Regions from separate parts of the Paenibacillus macerans genome, predicted to be linked through region 1. Evidence: riboswitches for the same ligand, from Rfam matches in the RefSeq annotation. Region 1 holds a riboswitch; each other region holds the start of a gene.
The links. Region 1 has a riboswitch for cyclic di-AMP ahead of DYE26_RS22940 (resuscitation-promoting factor). Riboswitches for the same ligand answer to the same signal wherever they lie in the genome.

Region 1 (4,229 bases):
GGTGGTTGTCAAGGAATCGGGCATGCACGCGGTGGAAGACTATTTAATGTCCCGTTATCAAATGTATTGGCAGGTGTATTTTCACCCGGTTACCCGCAGCTCGGATATCATTTTGCGGCAGATTTTGCGGCGGGCCAAGGAATTGTACCGGGGCGGCTATACTTTTTCATTTTTGCCTCACCCGCTTCCTTGTCTGTTTCAGGGGGAGATCGGCGTGCGCGATTATTTACTGCTTGACGAAGCGCTGATGCAGACCGCCTTCATGCAGTGGAAAAGCGAGCCGGATGCTTTGCTAAGCGATCTTTGCGGCCGTTTTTTGGACCGGAAATTGTATAAATATGTAGAACTGGAGACAGGCGAACTGGAAATGGTCGAACAGATCCGCCAGGCGTTTGAACAGGCCGGTCTTCATCCCGAATATGACCTGGAAATTGATTTTCCGACCGATCTGCCGTATGATGTGTTCCGTCCGGACGAAGCCGCCGCGGGGAAGCAGATTTTGCTGCTGGACCGGCAGGAGCGGCTGCGGGAAATTTCCGAAGTGTCGGACATCGTCCGCTCGATCAGCGGGCTGCAGCTTGGCAAATACCATTTGTATTATCCGGATAATAAATTACACGCAGTGCGGGATCAATTGCCGCCGGACATCGCCCAAATATTCGAACAAGCACGTTAGGAGGAACGATACGACCATGTTATTCGACACACATACGCATTTGGACGCCCCGCAGTTCGACGAGGATCGGGAGGAAGTGATTCAGCGCGCGATAGAGCAGGGGGTTACGCGCATGATCAACATCGGCTTTAACCGCGAAACGATTCCGTCGACGATGAAGCTGGCGGAAACGTATGATTTCATTTACGCCGCCGTCGGCTGGCACCCGCAGGATGCGATCACGATGAAGGAAGGCGATTTGGATTGGGTCGCCGAGCTTTGCAAGCACGAAAAAGTGGTGGCTATCGGCGAAATCGGCCTTGATTATTTTTGGGACACGTCGCCCAAAGACGTGCAGCACGAGGTGTTCCGTAAGCAGATCGGGTTGGCCCGCAGTCTGGGGATGCCGATCTCCATTCATAACCGCGACGCACATGAGGATGTCGTGCGGATTTTGCGCGAGGAAAAGGCGAATGAAGTCGGAGGGGTGATGCACTCCTTCTCCGGCAGCTGGGAAATTGCTAAATTGTGTCTAAATCTGGGATTTCATTTATCGTTTGGCGGGCCGATTACGTTCAAAAATGCAAAGCAGCCCAAAGAGGTCCTGGCCAAAACGCCGCTGGACCGTTTGCTGATCGAAACCGATTCCCCTTATTTAACTCCCCATCCATTTCGTGGGAAGCGGAACGAGTCGGCCCACGTGCGTTTGGTAGCCGAAATGGCGGCCGAGCTGAAGGGGGTCTCTTTTGAGGAAATCGCCGAAATTACCACCCGAAATGCACTGGAACGATTTGGAATACCAAGCATAACGGAGAAAAACCGCTGAAAAAATGAGGATAAACGAAAGATTAATGCTTTTTAACTCAAAACAGCATGTTTATTACATTTTTTTAACCATTTTTTTAAAAAAACGTGGTTGATTGGTTCTTTACAACATGCATCCAAACAGGATAGAATTTTTTCAGTAATCGCTGCGGCTCATTTTTCAGCTTGACGAGCCGTTCGATAACTTGGTTCCGTGAACCAGTCTCGCTGAGTCTCCGCATGGAGAACGGGGGAACCGGCGCAAACATGGATCGGCTGATGCCGGCCAGGTTTGCAAATGATTCCTTTTCAGGGTCTTAGGGGTGAATTCGAGGTCGTTGCGCCATGAGCGAACGAACTGAGAAAGGGCGGCTCTCTTTCGTCCGAACCCGACAGCTAACCTCGTAAGCGTACCAAGAGAGGTAACTCGTGCAGCCTATTACACCTAGACAATCAGGAAGCCACGAAGGGAGTTCCTCTAACTCTTTCTTTGGGCTTCTTTTGTTTTGAATAAAAGTAATAGGGTCGTCATACTGTTGATAAACAGGAGGTGACAAATGCCGATAAAGACTGGGGCAGGGTGCGAAATGCGCGGCTTTGTTTATATTTGAGTTCAAAAGTCAGGGTGGTCTGCTTCGTGATCAAAAGATGACTTTTGAACAACCTCTAAAGCGCGTTTCGTAAACAAGAACTGTAGTCGCGTCAACCGTATCATGCATCGACCTTACGGCGGGACTATGAAGGAGGACGGAAGAAATGGGCATTTTCCGAAACGGGGAGACCCATGAATCACGCTCATCCAGCATGTCTTACGCATTGCGATGGAAGCATGAGAATTTTCGTCAGATTACGCTTGTCGGCGTACTGAGCATCGCAGTAATCATCATCATCCTGATTGGGGCGTTTGGTCAGGAGCGTAAACAAGTATCTCTGGTCATCGATGGAAAGGTTCGGTCGGTGGAAACGACGGAATCGAAGGTGGCGCACCTGCTGGAGGAACAATCCGTTAAGCTTGCGCCGCAAGACACCGTATCGCGTCCGCTCGAGAGCCTGCTTTCGGACGGAGACCGGATCGTGATCGAACGGGCGGTTCCGGTGAAAGTCATCGTGGATGGAACGGCCAAAGTTGACTTTACGACAAAAAACACCGTAAGAGGCGCCATTTCCGAACTGGGCGTCACCCTGAAGCAGGACGATAAAGTAACGCCCGCTTTGGACAGCAAAATTTCCACTAACATGAACATCAAAATTGTTCGCGTTAATAAACACACCGTCAAGCAAGAAGAAGCCGTACCGTTTACCGTTGTCAAAACGGCCGATGAAAGTTTGCCGAAAGGTGAAACCAAGGTCGTTCAGCAAGGCAGAAAAGGGTTGGTTGTCCACACCGTGGAGAAAACTTACGAGGACGGCAAATTCGTGACGAAGCGATGGCTCGGCAAAGAGGTATCCAAAACCGCGCAGCCGAAGGTCATTGCCGTCGGCACCAAGCAGCCGACCGCGGTGTTGTCCGCCAGCATGACCCGCAGCTCGGACGGGGTCAGCGTCAGCGGATTGACAACAAAAGGCGGAGTCTCATTCAAATATAAAAAAATACTTAAAAACGTCACGCTCACCGCTTATTCCTCCGAGGAGGACGGTATTGGAACGCGCACGGCCTCCGGCACCCGCGTTACCGAGGGGCGAACGATCGCCGTGGACAATGATGTTGTGCCGCTGGGCTGGTGGGTCTATATCGAAGGCATCGGCTTCCGGAAAGCGGAGGATACCGGCGGAGCGATTGAGGGCCACAAGATCGACGTGTATTACGACAGCTTAAAGGCGGCTAATAATTTTGGCCGCAAGAAGGGCCGCACGGTTTACGTGATCGGTCCGACAAAACCGGAATTGAATTAATTGGCCCCGCTATCGCTTTATCCGGGGAACGAGATACTTTGAGCGTGTTCAAAAGGCCTTCTTCGTGATAAAAAGATGACTTTTTGAACAACCTCTATTATGATGATGAATAAGACACTTGGATAAGAAGAGGATACGTTCCTCTTCTTTTTGTTGTAAACGGAAGGGAAGAAGACACATGATCAAAGAGGTCATTGTGGTGGAGGGCCGGGATGACACCGTGGCTGTCAAGCGGGCCGTGGAGGCGGATACGATCGAAACTGGCGGCTCCGCGATCAATGAGACGACGCTGCGGAAAATCGCCCTGGCGCAGGAGCGGCGCGGAGTAATCATTTTTACCGATCCCGACCATGCCGGGGAACGGATCCGTAAGATCATCGCCAACCGGGTGCCCGGCTGCAAGCATGCGTTTCTGCGGGAAGCGGATGCGACGAAGCGGGGCGATATCGGGATCGAAAACGCCTCCCCGGAAGCGATCCGCGAGGCTTTGTCGCGCGTGCGCAGCGAGGCGCCGGGAGTAGAGGGCCAGATCGATTGGGAAGACTTGATGACGGCGGGGCTGATCGTGCATCCGGAGGCGGCGGCCCGGCGCAAGGTGCTGGGGGAACTGCTCGGGATCGGATACTGCAACGGCAAACAGCTGTACAAGCGTTTGACGGTGTTCCGGATCAGCCGCGAGGAGTTTGCGGATGCGCTCGCCAAGTTGGAGAATGAAGGGGTACAGAGGCCATGAGCATAAGGGAAGACGTGTCCACGCCGCGGCGGACGAAGGAGATCATACAGCGGTACGGATTTTCGTTTAAGAAAAGCTTGGGACAGAACTTTTTGATCGATCAGAACATCCTTGGCAAAATCGTCGCCGCCGCCGGTCTCGACG
Region 2 (4,229 bases), 3.7 Mb from region 1:
AATGGAGAAAAGCTCAGCGGAGAAGATCGCCGTTGAACTGCTGCGGACGGTCGGACTGGAGGATAAGCGGAACGCGTATCCTGCCCAACTATCCGGCGGACAGAAGCAGCGGATCGCGATCGCCCGCGCGCTGGCGATGGAGCCGCACGTCATGCTGTTTGACGAGCCTACTTCGGCGCTTGACCCGGAAATGGTCGGCGAGGTGCTGGACGTGATGAAGAGCCTGGCGGAACGGGGGATGACGATGGTCATCGTCACCCATGAAATGGGCTTTGCCCGCGAGGTCGGCGACCGCATCCTGTTCATGGATCAGGGCGTGATTCTCGAGCAGGGGACGCCGCAGCAGGTGTTTGGCGCGCCGCAGCACCAGCGCACGAAGGATTTTTTAAGCAAAGTGCTGTAGTGCCTTTAAGCTAGTATCCTCATATGTTTTTATTTCACTTCACCATATTTTTTCTTCTGATATCAAGTGAACTCCTCTTAATTTAGCAGAATCCTGCTTTCGAGGAGTTCACTTTTAATTCGTAAACTCGACCTCGTTTTCTCTATTCAAGGCGTCTATATATGAAATGCTGTTACCTCAGCTCAAGACCAGTCGAAAGATCAATGCTGAAGGCCACTTCAGAAGTTTTTTAGCTCAAAAATCGAGATCGGTGCTTGAAGAAATAAATGATGACTTTGGCTCTATTGATTCCAGGATGACGGACTGAGGTGGCTGTCTATAGCGTTTGTGTCTTGGTGTTCCTGCCTTGGTGTTCCTGCCTGCTGCCTGCCTTTGCACGATTATCCCCTTCTTTCAGGAGCAGGGAGCAGGGGGTGGGGGTTAGAGCAAGGGTTCCAAAAAAGAGAGAACAAAAAACAAAAAAAGGGGGAAAAAATGAGGCGGTTCAGGTGAGATTTTTGGCTTGATAAGAGAACACGTGTTTGGTATAATGAAATAAATGGAATTTATGTTCGTGTATTCTTGATTCGGGGGCGAGCGAATATGGAAGTCAATACGGAAACGGAACTTCAACCATTCAGCAGCCGTTTTAACAGCGAGCAGGACTGCATGGAGGCGCTGATCGCGATGAAGTGGCCAAGCGGCTTCGTCTGCCCGCGCTGCGCTTACACCCGGTGCAGCCGTCTGTCTTCCCGGCATATCCCTTTGTTCGAGTGCGGAAAGTGCAAGCATCAAACATCTCCTTTGGTCGGCACGATTTTTGAAGGAACGCATCTGCCCTTGCTCAAGTGGTTCGAGGCCCTGGATTTATTCCTGCTCCCGGGCGGCATCTCGGCGCTGCGGCTGAGCAAGGTGATCCGGGTCACCTACAAAACCGCCTGGTCGATGCTGCACAAAATACGTCATGCCGTGGGGGAGTTCGATGCCCGGGAGCTGCTCTCCGGAGACGTGAAGGTGAACAGCGATCAGTATGGGCGTAATCCGTCCCGGTGTCAGCTTTCGCATCCGTACGCCTCGGCGGTCGTAGCGGGATGCACGGTCACGGAGTCGGGCGAGCCGGAGCAGGTCAAAATCCGCCTGGTGCCGCATAAGCGGGGAGGCGAAAAGAGGGCAAACCGTCGCGATCTAACCGTGTTTATTGGCGGGCATGTGGATGTCCGTACATCGGCGGTGCAGTTGTTCTCTCAGGCCTTTCGGCTATATGCGCCCTTGCGGAGAGTGGTGAGAGAGGCGTGGGAATCGCTGAAGGGTACGTATGGAGCCTTGGGACTGAAGCATCTGCAGGCGTACCTGAACGAATACACCATACGCCGCCGGCTGCGCCTGTCCGGAGGACTGCCCGGAGCGGAAGAAACGCTGCGGCAGAAGTTGCTGCGCATGTGTGTGGCAATTCCGGCGATTCCTTACCGCCGGCTGATCGCACGCCAACCGAATCAGTCCCTTGCGGCTGCAGCCTGATAGAAATGATTGAACGCTACGGACATTGCACAAACGGATTCAGACTGCAGCAAGATCACGGTTTTTTCTTTTTTTCCGTTGTCTTGCCCCATTCTCCCGTCAGGTCTGCTTCACTTCACTTCTCCTAAACCTTCTTTTCCCGAACCTGGCTAATGATCTATGAACAGATTTATTGATCTCGAACATATCTGCTTTTCCCAAGCATATCTGCTTCTCCCGAACAACACATCTTCTTCTCTGCTTCCTGATCAAACGGGATAATCGTGCAAAGCCGTCCGGACAGCGGATGTTAATCTGCCGACCACCCCACCGGCCTTCCCTTTCCTCAAGATTGGCTAGAAGCTTGTTTGTACGTTACAACATGATGAGTTGTTACTTTTTTTACATGATTCCATAAATAAATAATAGCGGCAGAATGCGGGTTTGCGCGTTTTGGATACTATTTCCTGTCCAATTGGTTACAAAATTGTGATATATTTAGATAGCCAAAACCTGCCTCGGCAGGTGCGGGGGATGATTCAGCGAATAACGGAACGTTAAACGAAACGTGACCGGTTTTCTTGGGGTGAAGCGCTCGCATTGGGCGCCGGGGATAATCCTTTTTCCCGAATCCGACAACTAACTCCGCAGGCGTATAAAAGGAGGAAGAACAGCATGAAAAATCTCTTATTCTCGAAGATTGCAAAAACAACGTTGGTAGCCGCAAGTTTGGCGGCGGTTTTACAGACGGTACCTGTGCACGCGGATGCGGTACATACGACGGAAGAAGGAGATACCTTCTATCTGTTGGCCAAAAAGTACGGAGTCGGCTTGGAGCAATTGATGAACGCCAATCAGGGGATTGATCCCGGCAATATATACGAGGGGCTGAAGTTGATGATTCCGGAAATGGAGGCTCCCGAAGCGAAAGCAGCGGCGCCGGAATCGAACCAGGCTCCCGCGGCAAAGACGATGAAAGCCGACGCGGTGTCGGGGCCGACCGTATTGCCATCGGACAAAGTCGTCGAAGCCTGGGGCAAAACGTTTAATTATTCCCATACGATTCAGGTGAAAGCATCGGCATACTCGGCGGCCGCCGACGAAAACGGAAAATGGGGCGCGGTCGATTATTTCGGAAACCCGTTAAAGCTGGGCACGATCGCCGTCGACCCGGACGTGATTCCGATGGGAACGAAGGTACTGGTCACCGGATATAATCATGATGGCTTGCCGAAGCAGGCGTTTGTGGCCACGGCCAGCGATCAGGGGGGCGCGATCAAAGGCAACCGCATCGACATCTTCATTCCCGGCAGCGTCAAATCCGTCGAATCGTTCGGGTTTCAGGATGTCACCCTGTACGTGTTGAAGTAAATTCGTTTGCTTATATGTAGATCCAGTAAAGAAAGTGCGAGCGCTAGACCATTGGGTCTGATGCTCGCGCTTTTCTTTTTTATCTATACTTCGCCGTATTTAGCAATTCGGCCAAATCGACAAACTGGTAACCTTTGTCCCGCAGCGTTTGGATAATGTCCGGCAAAGCTTGGATCGTACCGTTTAAATTGGATCCTACTCCGCCGCCGGCATGAAAAAGAACGATCGAACCGGGCTCTATGGCGCCGAGCACGTTGTTTTCGACCTTGGATTTGTTCAGCCCTTTCCAATCCAGCGAATCCACGTTCCAGTTGACGATGGTGTAGCCGTTTTGCTTTGCCCATTTAATTTGCGGCTCCCGGATTTCGCCGTAAGGAGGACGGATCAGCTTGGGCCGGTACCCGGCGGTTTGCTGAATGATTTTTTCCGTACGCAAAATTTCCGTTTGAAATTGCTTGAGCGACCGTTTTCCGAAATTCGGGTGGCCAAAGGAGTGATTGCCGATCAGGTGGCCTTCCCGGCGTATCCGTTTTACCAGGGCAGGGAATTTTTTGGCCCGGTTGCCGACAATAAAAAAGGTCGCCTTCACACCTTCCTTCTGTAAAATGTTTAAAATTTGCGGTGTAAATCTCGGATCCGGCCCGTCGTCAAACGTCAGCGCCACTTGCTTGACCTCAGGTCCGCGAAATTTGAACGTTTCGGAATATTTGCGCCGAAGCTCGCTTAAATCGGCCGGCTTCGGTTTGGCGTCCGCCCGGGCGGCTTGAGCTTTTGCTTCCTTGTCGCCGGGCTGCAGCGCAGCAGCCGCAACGCGGGACGTTTCGGAAGAAACCGATACGACGGGCATGCTGCCCCCGATTACTGCGAGAATGAAAACGGAAATCAGGAAGTTTCTGAACAGGGTAGTCAACATTTTTCCTCCTTCGTCCGGGTACTGTTATGATTTGGTATGCCCATCTTTAACGGGATTTATAAAGAC
Region 3 (4,229 bases), 840 kb from region 1:
CACGAACTTAATCAACGGGTGAATTATGCTTCGATACGGAGAGTACAATGTCACCAATCTAACGTCCGGCTGCCATTTTTTCCACTTCTCTTCAAACACCGCTTCGTCCGCTTTCTCAAAAGGGACGTGCACCGCAATGATTTGATACGGGAGCAGGGACTTGGCATAGTTCAGCGAATTCTCCACCACGCGCGTGATTCCTGCAACGGGTACGATCACCACGTTTCCTTCGATCGGTATAGCCCGCTCGCAAGTTGAAATTCTCAACTGCTCCGCAATCGCTTCGTAGTGCTTATGAATCCGATAAAAGGAGTAAATAATTAAAGGTAAAAAGATAAGGACCGGCCAGACATTATGGAACTTGGTGATGAAAAACACCACGCTGACCAACAGACTGATCAAGGCCCCGATGGTATTGGCCAAAAATTTCTTGATCCAACCTGGAGGTTTTTCCCGTAACCACTTTACCATCATGCCTGACTGGGACAGTGTAAAAGGAATAAACACGCCGATCGCATAAAGCGGAATTAAAAGTTCGGTTTTCCCTTCAAAAACGATAATCAGCAAAATCGAAAACAGCCCCAGGAAAATAATGCCATTTGAATATCCCAGCCGGTCTCCGCGAACCGTAAACGCTCTTGGGATGAACTTGTCTTTGGCCAAATTAACGGCAAGCAACGGAAAGGCGGAATATCCGGTGTTGGCAGCCAGAATAAGAATCAAAGCCGTCGTTCCCTGAATGAAGAAATACATGATATTTCTTCCGAAAGTGTGTTCCGCGATTTGGGAAAGCACGGTAACCTCCGCGAGAGGGCCTATGCCATAATAATAAGCCAGAAACACAATTCCCGTGAACAATACAGCCAATATGCCCCCCATGGCCAGCAAGGTTTTTGCCGCATTGCGCGGAGCCGGCTCTTTAAAGTTGGGGATGGCGTTTGAGATCGCTTCTACCCCTGTCAAAGCGGAACATCCGGAAGCAAAGGCACGAAGCAGCAAGAATAAACTAATTCCAGCCACTGGAGAACCAAGCGGAGCGTGTAACTCCGGCAAAATTTGGCCGGTCATAATTTTATAAAGGCCGGAACAAATCAAAATCACCAGGGCCAGAACAAATAAATAAACGGGAAAGGCAAAAATCGTAGCCGATTCGGTGACACCACGCAAATTGAGAATGGTAATTAACAATACAAAACCTACGGCTATGGGCACCGTGTATGGATGAAGGCCCGGAAAAGCCGAAGTAATGGCGTCCGTACCGGCCGAAACGCTTACCGCAACGGTCAAGATATAGTCAACAAGTAATGAACCGCCGGCAATCAGTCCGGGAATTACACCCAGGTTTTGCTTGGAAACCACATAAGCCCCACCGCCATGAGGATAAGCAAAAATAATTTGCCGGTAAGACAAAATAAGCGCCACCAGCAAAACCAAAACACCGGCAGCAATGGGAATCGAATACCAATAGGCTACCGCTCCCACGACCATTAAAACAAGCAGGATCTGTTCCGGCCCGTAAGCCACCGATGACAAGGCATCGGAAGAAAGGATGGCCAGCGCTTTGGTCTTGCTTAGTTTCTGTTCGCCCAGTTCCGTTGATTTTAACGGCCGTCCAATAAGAAATCGCTTTATATAAGAAAGCACAGGGGGTCACCGCCTAAATTACGTTGTTTTTTTATATTGCTCGGCAGAAATAAGTATTATTTCAAATACAAACTGAAGATTAAGGGCAAATAGGCCAATTCGAGGCAATAAAAAAACACAGGGGCCCCTGTGCTAAACTTCACAAGTCATACAACCCACTCCTGACTACGCTTACGAGGTTAGCTGTCGGATTCGGGCGGCAAGAGTCGCCCTACCTGGCGGATCGCTGGATCAACTGCCAAGATTCACCCCAAAAGAGAAACTCACCTGAAAGGCAGGTAAGTTTTTAACGGGTCCCCCGTTTTCCTTAAGGAAATTCAGCGATAATGAATTGATTTATTCTTAGTGGAAACAAAATAAATCATACGTTCAGTGTAAAAGTTTGTAAAGCAGGAGTAAGGAAGGTGAACTGCCGGAATCATACAAAAGATCATATGTTAATCGCTTACAATTCAAAAATGCTCTCCAAATCAACGTTTATTAATGACTGACGCTATTTTTTTAAACATTTTAAAAAACAAATTGAACCAACAGCATATAGACCAGGGTACCCGTTAGGATCGATAACAGCATATTCCTTTTCCAAAAATGCAAGAAAGCAACAATGGCCATCGAAATCAATTCTGGCGCTCCATGGTTGCCGGATATAAAATTCACGTCTTTGATACTGTAGACAACCAATAATCCTAAAGCCGCCGCGGGCAGCACTTTCCCGAGATATTGCACATAACGCGGAGCGGGCCGGCCCGGAGGGAAAATCATAAAGGGAATAAATCTGGTCAGCATGGTTCCCAAAACGACTATTCCAATAGTAATCACTTGTTCCAATAAAGTCATTGTCATGTAGTTTCACCCGTTTTCTTTTCCAGTGGCCTCCGCATCAAAGTAAGCACGCAGAGGATCAAAATCATGGAAGGTATGATAAAGTTGTCCCCGTTAAAAATAAAGAGGCATAACACAGATAGCCCCAACCCCAGTAACGCGCTGTGATGTGTTGTTTCTTTCAGCCATTGTTCGATGAAGATGACCACAAATAAAGCCGTCATCACAAACTCAAGTCCTTCCATGTTTATTTGAACTAGTGACCCAAACAGTCCCCCAATGGTAGCGCCAAGCACCCAATAGATGTGATTAAGCAAGGTAACGAAGAACATGTACCACCCTTTATTCACCCCTTGCGGTATTTGGGCGGTGTAATTAATGGAGAACGTTTCATCACACATGCCAAAAATCAGATAGATCTTTTTTAACCCGCTCCCTTTAAATTTTTCAAGCATAGATATCCCGTAAAAAAGATGGCGCGCGTTAACCATTAAAGCGAGGAAAAAAGCGCCTAATGGGTTAAAAGCGCCCAGCAGCAGATGGACAGCGACAAATTCCATCGACCCGGCAAAAATAAGCAGGCTCATCAGGAAAGCATACCCTGCCCCAAATCCCGATATGTTCATAAAGATGCCGTAGGCAATCCCCAAGAATAAAAAGCCTGCCAAAATGGGGATCGTAGCAGGAAAGGCGGCACGAAACGCCAATTGAAGTTCGCTTCTGTTAGTCATGATTTACTTGCATCTCCTCGTACGATTACTTATCCATGCCATTTTAGCAGTGCAAATCCATACAATCAACGATATAATTGTATGGATTACAATTTTGTGAGGTGTGCAAATATGCCGATCAATTCCTTCACCGATTACCCCATGTCATGGAAACCCGATAGAGACGCTTTGAAACGTCCACTCTATCGTTCGCTCGCCCTACTGCTGGAACATGACATCACAAACGGATTTTTAGCCCCGGGTACAAAACTGCCACCGCAAAGGGAGTTGGCCGATTTTTTGGACATAAATTTTACGACCATAACACGTGCCTACAAACTATGCGAACTCAAAGGCCTAATATATGCGGTAACAGGCAGCGGCACATTCGTTTCAGCCAACGCGGCACGCTCCATTACTATTTCGAAAGACAAAATTTCAAATGAAATCATCGATCTTGGTTTTGTCGCCTCATTTGAGCAAAGCAACAATATTGTCGCTGAAGCAGCTAAGAAGGTGACGGAGAAAGGTTATTTGGAACAGCTCTTGAATTACAATGACCCTACAGGCATCCCCCATCAAAAAGCAGCGGCGCTAAACTGGATGGCGGATTTTGGGATCCATGCGGACAAAGACAATATGGCGATCGCTTCCGGGGCGCTAAATGCATTGGCGATCACGTTATTAGCTCTGTTCGAACCAGGCAACCGGATCGCGGTCGATATGTATACATTCTCTAATTTTATCGAGATTTCGAAATTGTACCGTATTAAATTGGTCCCGATTCCCGGTGACGAACATGGCATGCTGCCGGGCGAGCTTGACAATCAGTGCCTTCAAATGGATGTGCACGGCGTTTTTCTGATGCCTTCTTGTTCCAACCCCACGACGGTCATGATTCCCGACTACCGCAAACGCGAACTGGCGGCCGTCATTCGAAAGCATCGGTTGATTTTAATTGAGGACGATATACACGCCTTTCTGTCAGCCGGTATTATGGCAGATTACGGACAACCTATGTTTCAGCTTCTCCCGGAACAAACGGTGTATATT
Region 4 (4,229 bases), 4.1 Mb from region 1:
GTTAACGCAGCTTAACGTTAGTTCATTCAAATCCTGTGCCTCGTGTGCGGCCAATTCCATGAGAACGTATCCTCCTTCGCTGTTTTTCGGTTGCTTGGTAAATCACTTTTAGAATGCGCCCCATCGTTTTCTATTATTGCCGGAAGCCGGAGTAAAATCGTCCCAGACAAGGACAAATACCCATAAGGTTCCGCTGCGCATATAATGAATCAATTCTAACTATGGAGTGTGAGATCGTGAATAACGAATGGAAACAGGAGCATCTGGCCTGGCATGAAACACTGGAGCTGCATGAGCTAGTCGCCTTTCAATCCGCCAATTTGGCGGCGTTCAAAAAGAAACTGCCGATGGTGATGGACCCGGAGTTAAAAGCGCTTTATGCAGAAACGATCAAAACCTTGGAGCACAATATCCGCGAACTGCTTAAATTTTATCCGCTGGCGCCTGGTATGGCCCGCAACGTTTCGCCCGATATGACCGGATTTGACGCGGCCAGCCTGCTTGGCTTCGCCAAAGCCTCCGTACGCAATTACGCGGCCTCCATTACGGAGACGGCTACTCCTCAATTAAAGGAAACATTCCAAAAACAATTGCTTGGCGCCATCGCCCTTCATACCAAAATATTTAACTTCATGCACCGACACGGCTACTATCCGGCGTACAATTTGGAAGAACTGCTGGCCCACGACGTGCAAATGGCCAATCAAGCGCTAAACATGTAGCTTGCGAAAAAACCCCGGAATTCCGGGGTTTTTCTGGCGGTGCGTCATTTCTTTTGTTCCTTTTCTTCAGGTTCATCGTATTTATTGATATGCCCGGTAATGGCTTCGACCGCTTCATTCACATTCGTGGTGGCCGGCACGGCCTTAACCTCGTCTTCGGTCTTATCGACAAAATTTTGATGATCCGCGCGTACGGCTTCAATTTTATTGCTCACCTAAAGGTCACTCCTTTCCCGGAAGGTTGGGGTTTGAATTTACTATGCGATATTTTGCGCTTCTTTATGTATAAAGCCGTCCCAACGCAAAGCCATTTTGCCGGGACGGCTTTTTTTCTTAAAATTCCGTGCGGGCCGCCATGTATTCGGGTCTCGGCTTCTTCCCGAAATAAGGCTCCGCCAGTTTGTTTGCTACGCTGTTATAGACCATAAAAATATTGCTGCGCGGGTACGGCGTAATGTTGCTGTTGGAGCCGTGCATCAAATTGCAGTCGAACAGCAGTACGGAGCCTGCCTTGCCGACCGGCGTTTCAATGCCGCAGCGCTTCGCCAGCTCGGTTAAGCTCGCCTGATCGGGCGCGATGAATTCCTTGGAGCAATCATCAGGCGCCTGGCCGACGCACGACACGAAGATTTGATGGGAACCGGGCATGACCATAAGCGGTCCGTTAAACGGATAATTGTCTTCCAGTGCGATCAAGCAGCTGAGCGCCCGCATCCGGGGCATCCCGTCCTCCACATGCCAGGTCTCAAAGTCCGAATGCCAGTAGAACTCTTTGCCGGTAAATGCCGGCTTGTAATTGATCCGCGACTGATGGATGTAGCTTGGTCCCCCCAAAACATGCTCGACGATCGCGAGCAGTCTCGGATGCCGGGACAACTCCTGAAAAACCGGGTGGGTCCGATGAATCGCAAAGATCGAATGCACTTCTTCCCCGCCGGGCTGGCGGATAATTTCATCGGATGAAAGGTTCCGGGATGCTTCCCGCAAGCGCTGCGCCTTCTCCTGATAGCCCTTTAATTCCGCTCCGCCAAAAAAGTTCTCCAGGAACAGATAACCGTTTTTGGCGTAAAAATCCGAATGCTCTTTGCTGATTCCGCTTTCCGCGTTCCACTCGCCATATACGATGGGATCCTGCCGCGGAAGCCATCTCGGCTCAGCATAAACCCGGGAAGGGTAAGCATCCGTCTTTGGATCAAAAATTACGGACGTTTCCAATTGATTCATTCCTCCTCATCCCCTCATAAGAAATATTTGTCCAAACCAAAAAGGACCGCCGCTTGGAGAAGACAAAGCTTACCCAGCAGGGTCCTTAAAACGGACAAAGGCCCTTATAAAAGGGCCTAATAAAATCTCTTAATGTCGCAATATAGACCCATCCACTGCTGACGAGGTTAGCTGACGGGCTCGGGTAAGATGGTACCCTACAATCATTGCTGAATGATTCGCCCCAAAAAAATGGTTCCCCCGTTTCCCGGCTCCTTAAGCCGGAAACTAAGCGTGAGTCTATAGTAAAGGCAATTCGCGTTCATGTCAACCCATGTTCTGTAACATTTTCGATTTCGCCATATACTCGCTGCCGCATTCGTTACCGCAGCCGGCTTTCCGCTTCAGCCAAATCGGCCTGATCCTCCTGCAAATCTTCCTTGGCGCGTTCCAGCGGTTCCGGGTTCATGCGCCCATCCGCCTGGGAAATGGCGTTCTCCGCTTTGTGAATGGCGTTATAGGCATTTTCCACCGTTTCTTCGCTCGGATGGGACTGTGCTTGCGTTACGGCCCGGTGCGCTTTTTTGACGGACTGCTGGGCGGATGAGATCGGGTTTTGCGATTGCATGCTGGAATAAGGATTTGCCATGTTTTAGCCTCCTCCAAAAAGATGATAAGATGCAGGTCCTTACTAATTTGAGGAAAAGGCCCGGACAATATGCGTTCGAACTTTTGCCAATCCCACACTCCTGCCGCTTAGGCCGCAGCGGAAACCAACTTTAAAGCAGATAGAGCATGGATTTAACAGCGATGGAACCCGGAGCTGGAAAAAGGAAGAGGGGAAATCGGCACGAAATCACTGGCGTTGAATTAACTTTTGCTCAAGCTTTCCCGTGAAAGCTATCCGAAATCTAAACGGTTGTAGCAGCGGCTATTTGCCGAAAAAAGACCTTATCTAAATTCTAACGGTTGCGAGCGCCGTTATTTGCCTGAATCTAAGGCAAAAATTACCGGATTTCAGCGAAATAAGCACCATGGCAACCGTTACAATTTGAAATCAATGGTATTGGAACAAATAGCGCTTGTGGCAACCGTTAGAGCATTGGTGTGCTCAGAAAATGTATCTTGCCAGACTTAAATGCAACGCTAGCGGCACGAAATGCAAAAGGGCATGCGATTTTCGTCGAAAATCCCCGAAACAGGCGGTTCAACTGCAAATATGCAGTTCATTTCTTATGATAAGCTACCTTTTTATCCTATAGCTGCAAATGAGATGTATTTTTGCACTTCAACCGCCCAAAAGCAGAAATTTGCAGAAATTCAAATGGGGCTTTTGCATTTGATCTCATCGAGCCGTCCTTCTTACCATGTAACGAATTCATGAAGTCGTCGGTGATTTTCCCCAATTACATCAAGGCCTTCTTGCCCTAGTTCGGAGTCCTCTTTTTTAAATGGAGCTTTTCACCTTCAAGGCTGCGCGCTCCTCCCGCTCCCGCAGCTCTACTCTGCGGATTTTGCCCGTATTCGTTTTTGGCAGTTCAGCGACAAATTCGATCTTCCGCGGATATTTATACGGGGCCGTCACCGCTTTGACATGAGCCTGAAGCTGCTTGACCAGTTGCGGCGAACCCGCCGCCCCTTCTTTCAGCACAACAAAAGCTTTGACGATATGCCCGCGAATTTCGTCGGGACTCGCCACGGCGGCGCATTCCTTGACGGCAGGATGCTTCATCAGCGCTTCTTCGACTTCAAACGGCCCGATCGTATATCCGGAACTGATGATGATATCGTCGCCGCGCCCCTCGAACCAGAAATAGCCTTCTTCGTCCATTCGCGCCCGGTCCCCGGTAATAAAATACTCACCGCGCACGTTTTGTTGCTTCCGCTCCGGCTCCAGGTAATAGTTTTTAAACAAAGCCGGCATGCTAACATGAACGGCAATATCCCCGACTTGTCCCGCCGGAAGCGGAGTTCCCCGCTCGTCGACCACCTCCGCCACGCCCGGGGAAACCGCTTTGCCCATCGATCCCTGCTTAAGCGGAGTATCCTTCAGATTGCCGATCAGCAGCGTGCTTTCGGTTTGCCCGTATCCGTCGCGAATGGTGATGTTCAATTCCTCTTGAAATTTCCGGATCACTTCATCGTTTAGCGGCTCCCCGGCGGAAACGGCGCTGCGCAGGCCGGATAGGTTATAACCGCCTAGCCCGTCCGTTTTCGACATGATCCGATATTCGGTCGGCGTGCAGCACATGACCTGAATGCCGTAATTCTCCAATAGCTGCAGGTAGCGATGCGGTTGGAACG

Region 2: linked by a shared signal. The riboswitch ahead of DYE26_RS06500 (3D domain-containing protein) and the one ahead of DYE26_RS22940 (resuscitation-promoting factor) in region 1 are both predicted to bind cyclic di-AMP.
Region 3: linked by a shared signal. The riboswitch ahead of DYE26_RS19350 (APC family permease) and the one ahead of DYE26_RS22940 (resuscitation-promoting factor) in region 1 are both predicted to bind cyclic di-AMP.
Region 4: linked by a shared signal. The riboswitch ahead of DYE26_RS05035 (phytanoyl-CoA dioxygenase family protein) and the one ahead of DYE26_RS22940 (resuscitation-promoting factor) in region 1 are both predicted to bind cyclic di-AMP.

What each region holds. Positions count from the first base shown of each region.
Region 1 is NZ_UGSI01000001.1:5,149,210-5,153,438, reverse strand. Features, by position in the region: gene DYE26_RS22950 (HD domain-containing protein) at 1-676, shown strand, start outside; gene DYE26_RS22945 (TatD family hydrolase) at 693-1,481, shown strand; cyclic di-AMP (ydaO/yuaA leader) riboswitch at 1,676-1,886, shown strand; gene DYE26_RS22940 (resuscitation-promoting factor) at 2,216-3,352, shown strand; gene rnmV (ribonuclease M5) at 3,531-4,085, shown strand; gene rsmA (16S rRNA (adenine(1518)-N(6)/adenine(1519)-N(6))-dimethyltransferase RsmA) at 4,082-4,229, shown strand, end outside.
Region 2 is NZ_UGSI01000001.1:1,411,497-1,415,725, reverse strand. Features, by position in the region: gene DYE26_RS06510 (amino acid ABC transporter ATP-binding protein) at 1-403, shown strand, start outside; gene DYE26_RS06505 (transposase) at 986-1,900, shown strand; cyclic di-AMP (ydaO/yuaA leader) riboswitch at 2,374-2,549, shown strand; gene DYE26_RS06500 (3D domain-containing protein) at 2,555-3,250, shown strand; gene DYE26_RS06495 (polysaccharide deacetylase family protein) at 3,330-4,160, opposite strand.
Region 3 is NZ_UGSI01000001.1:4,312,772-4,317,000, forward strand. Features, by position in the region: gene DYE26_RS19350 (APC family permease) at 1-1,644, opposite strand, end outside; cyclic di-AMP (ydaO/yuaA leader) riboswitch at 1,798-1,977, opposite strand; gene DYE26_RS19355 (branched-chain amino acid transporter permease) at 2,155-2,487, opposite strand; gene azlC (azaleucine resistance protein AzlC) at 2,484-3,197, opposite strand; gene DYE26_RS19365 (aminotransferase-like domain-containing protein) at 3,309-4,229, shown strand, end outside.
Region 4 is NZ_UGSI01000001.1:1,095,108-1,099,336, reverse strand. Features, by position in the region: gene DYE26_RS05045 (spore coat protein) at 1-60, opposite strand, end outside; gene DYE26_RS05040 (spore coat protein) at 237-722, shown strand; gene DYE26_RS33285 (hypothetical protein) at 767-937, opposite strand; gene DYE26_RS05035 (phytanoyl-CoA dioxygenase family protein) at 1,056-1,946, opposite strand; cyclic di-AMP (ydaO/yuaA leader) riboswitch at 2,088-2,230, opposite strand; gene DYE26_RS05030 (hypothetical protein) at 2,308-2,574, opposite strand; gene DYE26_RS05025 (acetate--CoA ligase) at 3,373-4,229, opposite strand, start outside.